DNA from 4 places in the Micromonospora sp. NPDC050397 genome. Region 1 is predicted to be linked to each of the others. Evidence: riboswitches for the same ligand, from Rfam matches in the RefSeq annotation. Region 1 holds a riboswitch; each other region holds the start of a gene.

Region 1 (3,201 bases):
GCGCGTACGCGCCGTCGATGGTCAGCCCGAAGTCGGCGGATCCGGTGCCGGGGACGCTCTCGTAGTAGTGACCGTGAAGGAGGTTCGCTGGTGCGACCAGGTACGCCACACCTTTGACCAGGTCCGGTATGGGGCCGCTCGGCGGTGGGCTCGTGGACGGCGACGTGCTCGGCGTCGCGCTGCTCGAAGGTGTCGGGCTGGCGGTGGGCGTCGGTTCCGGGTCGCTGGGGTCGTGCCGCAGCGTGGTCAGCGTGGCGCCGGCCAGAGCGGGCACGGCCAGCACCGTCGCGTAGGGGTCGGAGTCGACGGTGTTCTCGTCGCCACCGAACCCGCCGTCGTCACCCTGCCTGGCGATGAGCCAGTTCTGCGCCGAGGCCGCCGGGGTGGGCTGGGCGAGGACGAGCATTGCCTGCGCCGCGAGGGCGGTCGTCCCGGTGTCACCGCCCTGGGCGCCCAAGTAGGGTGGGAAGCTGCCGTCGGGCCGTTGCTGACCGAGCAGATACGTCTTCGCCTCGGCAACGGTGTCGACGGCGTCGGGGACGAGGGTCAGCGCCTGTACGACGGTCCCGGTGGTCGCGGGCTCCGACTCGCATGGCTCGCCCTGGCGGATCATTGCTCCGGAGAATCCGCCGTCGGTGCACTGCATCTGGCTCAGGCGGTCGACGGCGGCGGTCGGCACGGGGAGGTTGGCGCGGGCGAGGGTGAGGATGCCGAGTGCCTGTGCGCCGGGTGAGGCGGCGCCGTAGAAGTCCCCGGTGTCGGTGCAGTTGCCGTCGCCGCCCGGTGCCGGGCAGAGGTGGTCGGTCAGGGCGGTGAGCAGGTCGTGACCGCCGAACGCGGCCGGGTCACCGCCGGTGATCTCGGCGAGCAGGGCGAGGTTCGCCACAGCGCCGGAGTTTGGTGGTGAGCCGACCCCACCGGGATAGGCGTACTCGGCGGCCCTGCCGGCCAGGTAGTCGACGATCGCGGTCAGGGTGGGGTCGTGGCTCTCGGAAGCGGCGAGGGCGATGCCGACCTTCGCGGTGAGGGCGAAGTCGATGGTGCCCCAGGCCTCGTTGTAGATGTGATTACCGTCGACGAGCTGCTCCACCAGGTATTCGGCTCCCCGGGCCACCGCGACACCTGCGGGGGTGGAGGGTGTCGGTGACGGTGTCGAGCTGGCGCTCGGAGTGCCGGGTGTGGTCCGGCCGGGGTTCGTCGCCCGAACCGATGCGGGAGTGAACGTTGGTTGCCCCGTGGTGCCGCCGATGTCCGTGCCACCGAACACCCACGCCTCGACCTGTCCCGGCTGCGGCCGTTGGCTCAGCGCGCCGAGGGGGCTGTAGGTCCAGTGGTCCTGTCCGGCCGGGGCGAGCCAGTATGACCAGTACGCGGTGGGAAGTGGGGTGAGTTGGCAGGCTTCGTCGGCCGGTGTGGGGTATTCGGTACCGCTGTTGAATCCGGCGGTACCGATCCGGCAGATGAATCCAGGGCCGTCGTGGACGGTGCCGGTCGTGGTGAAACCGGCCTCGTGGAGCAGGTCCATTCCGGTGGTCGGGGTGGCATCGCAGCCGCGCACCACCGGTCCGTCCCAGTGGCCGAAGTCGACCGCGACGACCGCGCCGCTGCTGGCGGTGCACGCCTCGATCGGGTCGGCCACCGCCGGGACGGCGAGCGGGATCAGGGTGATCGCACCGGCGACCGCGACAGCGGAGGTGGCGGCGAGCAGTACGGTTGTGAGACGTCGCCGACCGGGAGCAGAGCGGGAAGGGGCGGCGGCCACGGCACTGTGGTAGTCAGCGCTGCGCATGACCGGGCCTCGGCTTCGGACGGTGGCAGGTGGTGCTCATGCGGCCTCCCCTGGGCGGTGGCCCGAACGCGGAAGCCGAGCACGCCTGGCCGAGCCAGGGAGCGCTGATCCCGCGCCGCGGACCTCGACGGCGCTTGTGCTGGTACGGATTCAGCGCAGGTATTCCGACTCGTCCACGACAGTGGACCTACGGTTGCGGGCCAGCGCCGGATTTTGACCGGCTTCCCCTGACTGCTGAACCAAGTGAAACGAGGTCATCTGACCACACCCCGTTACCGCAGTCAACGTTGGGGCGAATGTCCGATCAGGTGGGCACCGTCACTACTGACGGCAACCCGGCGAGTGCGCTAGCGTCGCCGCATCACCACGTGGGGGAACCCGGTGCGAATCCGGGGCTGACGCGCAACGGTAAGAAACGGTACCAACCGGTTCAAGCCCGAATGCCTACGTGGAGACGCACCACAGCGGATCCCGACCACGCGCAGCGGCCGGCGACCGCCTTGCCCGCGGCGCCGAACGGACACGCGGATCGGGGCGACTCGTCGGTTCCCGACCGAAGGAGTCCCACCCATGGACCGCACCGTCCCCGACCGAGCCGCAACCCGGCCGATCCGAACCCGCCGCACCGTCACCGCCGGGCTTGCCTGTGCGGCGATCGCCGTCCTGATCACCCCTACCACCGCCCATGCCACCTCCACCCCGGCACAGATCGCCACCTCGCGCACCAACGGCGTCGCCTACCTCAAGACGTTGCAGGCCGCCGACGGAAGCTTCGCCAGCAGCGGCCTGTCCAACGAGTGGGCCTTCAGCGCCTTCGCCGCCGCCGGTACGGCCGCCGTCGACATCGCCCCCGGAGACGACGTCACCAAGAACGCGCGGACGGTCTACCGCAACCAACTCTCCGCACCGTCCTGGCCCGGCGCCTCCCCGGTCGTCACCGACTACGAGCGAGCAGCGTTGAACGCGTACGCCGCCGGCATCGACCCGGCACGAGTATCGTCCGGTCAGAACCTGATCGCAAAGATCGCCTCCTACTGGCAGCCCAGCGCACCCGGTTACTACGGCCCACCCGCGAACTTCAACGGCACCGTCTTCGCCCTGCTCGCCCTCGCCGGCGGCAAGACCCAAGCCGGAGCGCCGCGGGTGCCGCAAAGCCTGCTCAACGCCTCGGTCACCGTCGTCCGCGCCAACCAGCACACCGACGGCGGCTGGAATTTCAGCCAGGCCGCCGGAAATCCGGCCCAACTCGCCGCGCCGAGTGACATCGACATGACCGGGGCGACCATGGCCGCGCTCTGCGCCAGCGGCGTCGCCAACACCGACAGCGCCGTCCAGGCCGGCAAGAACTTCCTCAAGAGCAAACTGATCAACGCCTCCGGCGCGTTCAACTCCATGTTCGGGGCCAACACCAA
Region 2 (3,201 bases), on a different contig from region 1:
CGGAAAAGACCGGGATGTTGCTCGACCCCGGCATGGACCTGACCCTGCGACCGATGCGTTACCCGCACTTCTTCGACCGGTTCCGGGACGCGATCAAGAACACCTGGACCGTCGAGGAGGTGGACCTGCACTCCGACCTGGCCGACCTGACCCGGCTCACCCCGGCCGAACGGCACCTGGTCAGCCGGCTGGTCGCCTTCTTCGCCACCGGTGACACCATCGTCGCCAACAATCTGGTGCTCAACCTCTACCAGCACGTGAACTCCCCGGAGGGCCGGCTCTACCTGTCCCGGCAACTGTTCGAGGAGGCGGTGCACGTCCAGTTCTACCTGAACCTGCTCGACACCTACGTGCCGGACGAGGCCGAACGGTTCGCCGCCTTCGACGCGATCGAGAGCATCCCGTCGATCCGCCGCAAGGCCGAGTTCTGCTTCCGCTGGATCGACTCGGTCTTCGAGCTGCGGGAGCTGAGGAGCCGCGACGACCGGCGGGCGTTCCTGCTCAACCTGATCTGCTTCGCCGCCTGCATCGAGGGGCTCTTCTTCTACGGCGCGTTCGCGTACGTCTACTTCCTGCGCTCCCGGGGACTGCTGCACGGGCTCGCCTCCGGCACCAACTGGGTGTTCCGCGACGAGTCGATGCACATGGCGTTCGCCTTCGACGTCGTCGACACGGTCCGCCAGCAGGAACCCGACCTGTTCGACGACGAGATGCGCCAGCAGGTACGCGACATGCTCGCCGAGGCGGTCGAGTGCGAGGTGCAGTTCGCCGAGGACCTGCTCGAACAGGGCGTCTCCGGGCTCTCCCTGCCGGACATGCGCGAATACCTCCAACACGTCGCCGACCGGCGGCTCGCCCAACTCGACATCGCCCCGCTGTACGGGTCGAAGAACCCGTTCGCGTTCATGGAGTTGCAGGACGTACAGGAGCTGTCGAACTTCTTCGAGCGCCGGGTGTCGGCGTACCAGGTCGGGGTGAGCGGCACGGTCAGCTTCGACGACGACTTCTGACACGTACCCGTGGCGGGTGGGGCGAACCGACCGGACGCCGTACGATGGCCGACAGTGCTGGTTCGCCCCGCTTCGCGGCGGGGCGTCGTAAGAGGGAACCCGGTGCAAAACCGGGACTGCCCCGCAGCGGTGAGTGGGAACGACCGCCGTCATACGCACTGGACGCGTACGCGTCTGGGAAGCGACGGCCAGTAGGAGACCGGGTCGCACCGGTCGCGCCCGCGAGTCCGAAGACCTGCCCGCACCGCGTACGCGTCCGCGTGCGCCGCCGTCGGCCCCTCGGGAGGGCCAGGGCGAGGCCGGTCGTCGTACCGTGCCCTGCCGTGTCCTCCCGGGTGGCCGTCGGCCGACCTCGAGGGAAGGACACCCGTCTCGTGACCACACCGTTCGGGCTGAGCACCGTGCTCGGCTATCCCCGTATCGGTCCGCACCGGGAGCTCAAGCAGGCCGTCGAGTCCTACTGGGGCGGCCGGACCGACGCGGCCACCCTGGAGCGGACCGCCGCCGGCCTGCGCGCCGACGTCTGGCGCACCCTGCGTGACGCCGGTCTGGGCGCCGTCCCGTCCAACACGTTCTCCTACTACGACCAGATGCTCGACACCTGCGTCCTGGTCGACGCGGTGCCGGACCGCTTCCGTCGCCTCGACCTCGACGACCTGGACACCTACTTCGCCATGGCCCGGGGGACGGCGCGGGAGCCGGCCCTGGAGCTGACGAAGTGGTTCGACACCAACTACCACTACCTGGTGCCGGAGATCGGCCCGGACACCGTCTTCACCGCCCGCCCGGACAAATCGGTACGCGAACACGCCGAGGCCGAGGCGCTCGGTGTCCCGACCCGACCGGTGCTGGTCGGCCCGGCGACGTTCCTCCTGCTGGCCAAGTCCACCGAGGACGCCCCGGAGGGGTTCCGGCCGTTCGACCGGCTCGACGATCTCGTCGCGGTCTACGCCGACCTCCTCGGCACCCTCGCCGACGCCGGGGTCGCCTGGGTCCAACTCGACGAGCCCGGGTACGTCGCCGACCGCACCCCGGACGAGATCGACGCGCTGCGTGCGGCGTACCGCCGGCTCGGCGCGACGGAGCACCGGCCGGAGCTCTTTGTCGCGTCCTACTTCGGTGAACTCGGCGACGCGCTGCCGGCCCTGCTCGACACGCCGGTAGAAGCGGTCGGCATCGACCTGGTCGCCGGGCCCGGCGACCTCGCCCGGCTCGCCGCCGCCGGTCCGCTGCGGGGCAGGACGATCGTCGCCGGGCTGGTCGACGGTCGCAACGTCTGGCGTACCGACCTGCGCGCCGCCACCGCGACCGGTGCCGCGCTGACCGGCCTGGCCGACCACGTCGCGGTGTCCACGTCGTGTTCGCTGCTGCACGTGCCGGTCGACCTGGCCGCCGAACCCGACCTCGACCACGACCTACGCGCCCGGCTCGCGTTCGCCCGGCAGAAGGTGGACGAGGTGGTCGCCCTCGGCCGGGCCCTGCGCGACGGCGTCGCGGCGCTCCCCGCGCCCGTGCCCGCCGCACCGGCGGCCTGGCGGGACAACGCCGTTCGCGCCCGGCTCGACGCGCTCCGCCCCGAACACGTACGTCGCGGGCCGTACCCGCAGCGCGCCGCCGCGCAGCGGTCCCGGCTGAACCTGCCGGCGCTGCCCACCACGACCATCGGGTCCTTCCCGCAGACCCCGGAACTGCGTCGGGCCCGTGCGGCGCACCGGGCCGGACGACTCGACGACGCCGGCTACACGGAACGGATGCGGGCCGAGGTCGCGCACGTCATCGCGCTACAGGAACGACTCGGGCTGGACGTGCTGGTGCACGGCGAGCCGGAGCGCAACGACATGGTGCAGTACTTCGGCGAACAGCTCGACGGGTTCGCCGCCACGGCCAACGGCTGGGTGCAGTCGTACGGCTCGCGGTGCGTACGGCCGCCGATCGTCTACGGCGACGTGGCCCGGAGCGGCCCGATGACCGTCGGCTGGTCCACCTACGCTCAGTCGCTGACCAGTCGACCGGTGAAGGGCATGCTCACCGGACCGGTGACGATCCTGGCATGGTCGTTCGTCCGGACCGACCAACCCCTGGCAGACACCGCCAACCAGATCGCCCTCGCGCTGCGCGACGAGGCCCGTGACCTGGAGGCGGCCGGTATCCGGGTGATCCAGGTCGACGAACCCGCGCTGCGGGAGAGGCT
Region 3 (3,201 bases), on a different contig from region 1:
GGTCGCGGCGGCGATGACCAGGGCGAACGCCGCGAGCGCGCCGGTGAACGCGCCGCCGGTCAGGGACCAGACCGCCGACCCGAGTCCGGTGACGGTGACGGTGACCGCACCGAGGGACGCTCCGGAGGAGACGCCGAGCAGGTACGGGTCGGCGAGCGCGTTGCGGGTCAGGGTCTGCATCACCGCCCCGACGGCGGCGAGTCCGGCGCCGACGGTGGCGGCGAGCAGCACCCGGGGTAGGCGGATCTGCCAGACGATGTGGTCCCGCAGCAGCGGCACGTCGGAACGGAACACGCCCAGGTGGTCGCCGATCACCGCCCACACGGTGCCGAGGGAGAGGTCGGCCGGTCCGACGGTGACCGCGGCGCCGATCGAGAGCCCGAGCATGCCGGTCAACGCGACGACCAGTGCGGTGCCGCCCAGGACGCGCGCCCGGCCCGGCGCCGCCGTCGGCGCCGGGCGTGGAGTGGTCGTGGTGGTCAGCGCGTCACCCGGGCCGGCAGTGCGGTGAGTCCCTGGGCCAGGTGCTCGATGCCCAGGACGTTGCGGACCCCGGCGCTGGTTTCGGAGAACGGGATGACGACGAACCGTTTGTCCTTGACGGCCGGTAGGTCCCGCAGGGCGGCGTTGCCGGCGAGGAATTCCTGTTTGGCGGTGGCCCGGTCCCACTCGGCGTCGACGAGGACGATGACGTCCGGGTTGCGTTCGACGACCTTCTCCCAGCTCGTGTCGCCCCAGCTACCGGTGAGGTCGGTGAACTTGTTGGTCACCCCGACCGCCGACATGATGAGCTGCGGTGCCCCACAGCAGGCGCCGACGCTCGGCGCGTCGGTTCCGGCGTCCCACCAGAGCACCGAGATGTCCTTCGCGTCCCGGACGCCGGAGGCGGCCGAGGTGATCCGGGACTTCTGCGCGTCGATCAGCGCGGTCGCCCGTTCCGGCACTCCGAAGATCGCCGCTACGTCGCGGATCTCGCCGAACACGTGGTCGACGGTGAGCGGGGACGGGCGGGTCTCCTTCGGGCAGCCGGCCGGCGAGAGGTACGTGCCGACGCGCAGACCGGTGTAGGTGTCCCGTTCACCGACGCCCTCGTCGCTGAACGCGCTGGCGAACGAGGCGTAGACGAAGTCCGGGGCGGCCTCGATCAGCTTTTCCTTCGACGGGTACTCCTTGGCCAGCACCGGGATCTTCTGGTACGCGTCGGCGTACTCCGGCAGGATGGTGTCGTCGAGGTACGCGGTGCCGATCATCCGGTCCTGTAGACCCAGTGCCAGCATGATCTCCGTCGCGGCCTGGTTCAGCGTGACCACCCGCGACGGTGGCTGGGTGACCTGCACGGGCAGGCCGCAGTTGGTGAGCGTGACCGGTGCGGCCGACGCCGCCCCGGACGGGGTGTCCCCGGTTCCGGCGCAGCCGGCGACCAGCAATGTGAAGATCATCACGGCGGACAGTGGCGTGACAGCACGCCAGGACATACGGGGCCGCATCGCGCGCAGGCGCACAGGGACCACCTTCCAGCACCTCGTGGACGGGTCGGTACGTGTGCCGTGGCCGGTCTCCTGGCTGCCGGGAAACGCGTCTCCGGCCGGCCTTCCCAGGCTGGTGCCCAGTGACCTCGTACGACGAGGGCCGGAGACTTCCCGATCACAGTGGCGAGGGCCGCGCCGGTATCCCACCGGCTTCCCGAGCACCACGGCAGCGACAACATAGCGTCATCGGACAACGCGTGCCATATGACGAACACCATGTCCGTCGTCCCCGGCGCCCCGTCGCGGGCCGTACCGGAAGCGGTTGGCGACCGCCCGTGACCCGGTGGGGGCGTCCGTCTCGCGTACCGACGTCTGTTCGACCGTCACCCGTTCGGCCGGGGCCGCTGACCGTCGGCCGGCGACGTCCCGGCGAGCGGACCCGAGCCGGCCGACCGGCGCGCGAGCAGCAGGATGACCGCGAGGGCGGCCACCTCGGCCGCGGCGGTGGCGGTGGCGGCGCCGAGCGGCCCGAACCGTGGTACGCCGAACGTGACCGTGATGGTCAGGATCACCGCGAGCACGGCCATGGCCCTCGTCGCGCGGGCGAAGTCGCCGTCGCCGATCCAGTTGAACATCAGCGCCCGGCTGACCGCCAGGAACGGCAGCGCCAGCATGAACACGGCCAGCCAGGTGGCGGCCTCCCGGTGCGGCAGGGACAGCAGCGTACCGGTGAGCCAGGGCGCGAGCCCGGCGACCGCGATCGCCATCGGGACCGCGCAGACCAGTGCCATCGCCACCGAGAAGTGCGCCGGGTGCCTCGCGGATTCGAGACCCAACCGGTTGCGGGTACGCGCCACCATCGGCACCTGCAACGCCGACTGTACGACACCACCGATCGCCTGGTACGCGGTGACGAGCGCCCCGAAGCTGCCCATCACCGTGGGCGTCGCGACCAGCGACAGCACGAGGGTGGCGTACCGTGCCACGTACAGCTCGCCGAGGGCGAAGCCGAACAGGTGCCGGCTGGACCGGTATCCGGCGAAGGCGCGCCGCAGTGACAGCTCCCGGAACCGCGCGCGCCGCAGCGAACCGTCCCGACCGAGGACGAGTTCGCCGACGACGAGCTGGGCCAGCCCGGCGGTGGCGAGCGCGATCGTGAGCGGGACCCCGACCAGGACCATCACCAGCGAAGCGGCCTTGCTGCCGCACATCAGCACGGCGGTGGCCAGGAACCGCATCCGCCGGTTGAAGTCGGCGATCTGCAACTGTGCGACACCGTTGCCGAGCGCCACCACACCGGCCGCCACCAGCGCGGTGGCGCTGTATCCCCGGCCGGCGTAGAACTCGCCGATGACCAGCGCGCCGACGAGTACGGCGGGTACCACCACCAGGGCCCACTGGCTCCGTACGAGGGTGCGCTGTTCCTCGGTGCCGTTGAGGTACAGCAGGGCCGACCCGCCGCTGGCGCCGATGATGACAAACGCCAGCGCTGACGTCATCACCGTGTACGCCGCGATCTCGTCCGTCTGCCCGAACGACGCGCACAGTGCCAGGATCGCCGCGCTCAGCAGCCCGTTGGCGACAACGGCGCCGGCCGCGATCGCCGAGTTCCTGGCGAGACCACGGACTCCGGTCCCCGGGTTCGTGGGGCGGACGTCGGCGGTGTCACCGGTCGGCACGCCGGCCGTGGTTGGCACGACCCGTACTCTACGCAACGCCGGCCCCGGGGTGC
Region 4 (3,201 bases), on a different contig from region 1:
GTCGAACAGCGACCACGTGCCGTCGGCCTCGACCCGCCGCATGAACTCGTCCGGGATCCAGTTCGCCAGGTTCAGGTTGTGCGTACGCCGCGCGTCCTCGCCGGTGTTGTCCCGCAGTTCGAGGAACTCCTCGATGTCCGGGTGCCACGGCTCCAGGTAGACGCAGGCCGCCCCCTTGCGCCGGCCGCCCTGATTGACCGCGGCGACGCTCGCGTCCAGCGTGCGCAGCCACGGCACGATACCGTTCGACAACCCGTTGGTGCCCCGGATCAACGCACCCCGCGAGCGCACCCGGGACCACGCGATCCCGATCCCGCCGGCGAACTTCGACAGCTTCGCCACCTGGGCGTACCGGTCGTAGATCGAGTCGAGTTCGTCGCGGGGCGAGTCGACCAGGAAGCAGGAGGACATCTGGGTGTGCGCGGTGCCGGAGTTGAACAGCGTCGGGGAACTCGGCAGGTACGCGAGCGTCGACATCAGCCGGTAGAACCCGATCGCCTCGCCGGGGGTGTGGGACAGGCCGCAGGCGACCCGCAGCAGCCAGTACTGCGGTGTCTCCACCACCAGCCGGCTGGTCGGGTGCCGCAGCAGGTACCGGTCGTGCACCGTACGCAGCCCGAAGTACTCGAACCGCAGGTCGGCCGTGGGGTCGACGGCGTCGTCGAGCTTGCGGGCGTTGACGGCGACAAAGCGCGCCGTCTGGTCGCCGACCAGTCCGAGTTCGTGGCCGAGTCGGATCGCCTGGCTGAACGACGCGATGCCCTGCCCGCGTACCTCCTTGTCGACGTAACCGGCCAGGAGCCGGGCCGCGAGTCGGGAGTACTGGGGCTCCTCGCCGATCATCTCGGCGGCGGTCTGGATCGACAACCGGTCCAGTTCGGCCGTTGTCGCCCCGTCGTAGAGGCCGCTGATCGTCCGGGTCGCGACCCGCAGCGGGTCGATGTCGTCCAGGTCGCCCGCCCAGCGTTCCACCGCCCGGACGATCTTGTTGACGTCGACCGGTTCGAACGCGCCGTTGCGCTTGCGTACCCGCATCTGGGTACGCCGCTGCCCCGGTGCGGACGTGTCGCCGTCCGTCGCCCGCTCGCCCGCAGCCAGCTCTGTGACCGTCACCTGTCGCTCCTCGTGCTCGTGTCGACGAGGTCCGGAACGCGCGCAGGCGGGCGGAGACGCACGCCCTGGCGTACGTCGCAGCCGTCGACCGTCCCACGCGGTCTCGGACCGCCGCGCGCGGTTGTCCGGCGCGGCGCGGCTGGCAGGTCTTCGGACTCGTGGGCGTGGCCACGGACCAGCCGTGACCCCCTACTGGCCGTCGCTTCCCAGGGCTTCCGGCCGGGCCGGTTGTCTCCCAGTGCTTCGTGACGGCGGTCGTTCCCACTTACCGCTGCGGGGCAGTCCCGGATTCGCGCCGGGTTCCCTCTTGCCTCGGCCGGGGTGGATGCCCGGCCGAACCAGTCGCGTCACGAACTATATATGGGGGAGGTCCGGTTGTTGAACACCACATGTCGTGCCGGCGTGTTGGCGTCGGAGAAGGTGATCCTGACGGTCGAGCCTTGTTGCACTATGTTGGCAACAGCGATTCTTATGCGAGAGGACGTACCGATGGCCGTGTACACCCTGCCCGACATGCCCTACGACTACGGCGCGCTCGAACCGGCGATGTCCGGGGAGATCCTGGAGTTGCACCACAGCAAGCACCACGCGGCGTACGTCAAGGGCGCCAACGACGGGCTCGACCGGCTCGCCGAGGCGAGGGAGAAGGGCGACTACAACACCCTGGTCGGGCTGGAGAAGACGTACGCGTTCAACCTCTCCGGTCACGTCCTGCACTCGATCTTCTGGAACAACCTGTCGCCGGACGGTGGCGACCGCCCGGAGGGCGAGTTGGCGGCGGCGATCGACGAGCACTTCGGCTCGTTCGAAGGTTTTGCCGGTCAGCTCTCGGCGGCGACAAAGGGTGTGCAGGGTTCGGGTTGGGGAGTGCTGGCGTGGGAGCCGCTGGGCCAGCGGTTGATCGTGGAGCAGGTCTACGACCATCACGGCAACGTTGGTCAGGGTTCGACCCCGGTGCTGGTGTTCGACGCGTGGGAGCACGCGTACTACCTGCAGTACCGCAACGTGCGTCCGGACTACGTGGACCGGCTGTGGAACCTGGTGAACTGGACCGACGTGACCAGCCGGTTCGACGCCGCCCGCGCCACCAAGCCCAAGATCTGAGCGTGGTGGACCACCCCACCCCGGCCGCCGCCGAGGCCGTGCAGCGGGCCGCCGGAGTTGTCGCGGCCCGGCACCGGGGCGACCTCGACGGCGCCGAGGCACTGCTCGCCGCGTTTCCCAGCGAGCAGGCCAAGACGCTCGGGTTCTACCTGCTCGCGGAGCTGGCTCTCGGCCTGGTCCGGGCGCAGAGCGGGCAGAGCATGGACGACCTGGTCCAGGAACTCTCCCTGCACCTGGCGACCGCGTCGGACCAGCCACCGCCCGCCCCGGACTGACCAGCCGGGCGACAACCGTTCCGCCGGGCTCGGCCCGGCGGAACGGTTGCTCCCCCGACGGTCAGAGCCGCGCCGCGAGTGCCACGGCGGTCTCCGGATAACGCGCGAGCAGCTCCGGCAACTCCGTCCCGAAGGGTGTGGCGGCCGGAGCCGCGGACGACCGCCAGCCGTCGTCGCAACCGAGCAGCCCGGCCACCGCGTCACAGGACTCCGGGTGCCCGGCCAGCAGTCGCGCCACCGGTCCGGTGTCGCCCGGGCCCGACCCGGCGGAGCCCGTACCGTCGGCGCCGGACCCGGCCGCCGGGCGACCGGCGCTCGCCGTGCCCGCCCCGGACCAGGGCGGCGTCCAGGCGTCGAGCGCCGCGAGCCCGGCCGGGAAGGTCCGGCCCGCCTCGCGGACGAGCCGGGGCACCTGGTCGCCGGCCTCCGCGCGCAGCGTGGTGATCAGGGTCGGCAGCCACGGCAGCAGCACCGGGTCGGGCAGCCGTCCGAACGCCTTCGACAGCACCTCCACCACAAACGGCGCCAGGGTCGGCACGGGTTCGAGCGCCTGGGCGAAGCCGATCAGGTACCGCGGGAAGGTGGGTATGACCAGCGGGTTCTCCAGCAGGCCGGTGGTCCGTTCGCGCAACTGGGCCAGGGAGAGCGACCCCAGTTGAAAGCGGGCCGCCCAGAGCAGGGCGACCTTGGCCGGCGCCTCGGGATGGGA

What was found. A riboswitch is a leader RNA that binds a small molecule or an ion and turns the genes downstream of it on or off. The one in region 1 is predicted to bind cobalamin.
Region 2: another riboswitch for cobalamin. It lies ahead of metE (5-methyltetrahydropteroyltriglutamate--homocysteine S-methyltransferase); the one in region 1 lies ahead of ACI2K4_RS29070 (prenyltransferase/squalene oxidase repeat-containing protein).
Region 3: another riboswitch for cobalamin. It lies ahead of ACI2K4_RS25925 (ABC transporter substrate-binding protein); the one in region 1 lies ahead of ACI2K4_RS29070 (prenyltransferase/squalene oxidase repeat-containing protein).
Region 4: another riboswitch for cobalamin. It lies ahead of ACI2K4_RS01065 (ribonucleoside-diphosphate reductase subunit alpha); the one in region 1 lies ahead of ACI2K4_RS29070 (prenyltransferase/squalene oxidase repeat-containing protein).

The regions. Positions count from the first base shown of each region.
Region 1 is NZ_JBJDPS010000013.1:14,417-17,617, reverse strand. Features, by position in the region: gene ACI2K4_RS29070 (prenyltransferase/squalene oxidase repeat-containing protein) at 1-1,789, opposite strand, end outside; cobalamin riboswitch at 1,926-2,058, opposite strand; cobalamin riboswitch at 2,123-2,256, shown strand; gene ACI2K4_RS29065 (prenyltransferase/squalene oxidase repeat-containing protein) at 2,360-3,201, shown strand, end outside.
Region 2 is NZ_JBJDPS010000001.1:270,153-273,353, reverse strand. Features, by position in the region: gene ACI2K4_RS01060 (ribonucleotide-diphosphate reductase subunit beta) at 1-1,010, shown strand, start outside; cobalamin riboswitch at 1,052-1,268, shown strand; gene metE (5-methyltetrahydropteroyltriglutamate--homocysteine S-methyltransferase) at 1,385-3,201, shown strand, end outside.
Region 3 is NZ_JBJDPS010000009.1:182,885-186,085, reverse strand. Features, by position in the region: gene ACI2K4_RS25930 (FecCD family ABC transporter permease) at 1-387, opposite strand, end outside; gene ACI2K4_RS25925 (ABC transporter substrate-binding protein) at 480-1,439, opposite strand; cobalamin riboswitch at 1,532-1,710, opposite strand; gene ACI2K4_RS25920 (lipopolysaccharide biosynthesis protein) at 1,853-3,166, opposite strand.
Region 4 is NZ_JBJDPS010000001.1:274,685-277,885, forward strand. Features, by position in the region: gene ACI2K4_RS01065 (ribonucleoside-diphosphate reductase subunit alpha) at 1-1,098, opposite strand, end outside; cobalamin riboswitch at 1,237-1,471, opposite strand; gene ACI2K4_RS01070 (superoxide dismutase) at 1,603-2,217, shown strand; gene ACI2K4_RS01075 (superoxide dismutase) at 2,220-2,492, shown strand; gene ACI2K4_RS01080 (DUF5682 family protein) at 2,554-3,201, opposite strand, start outside.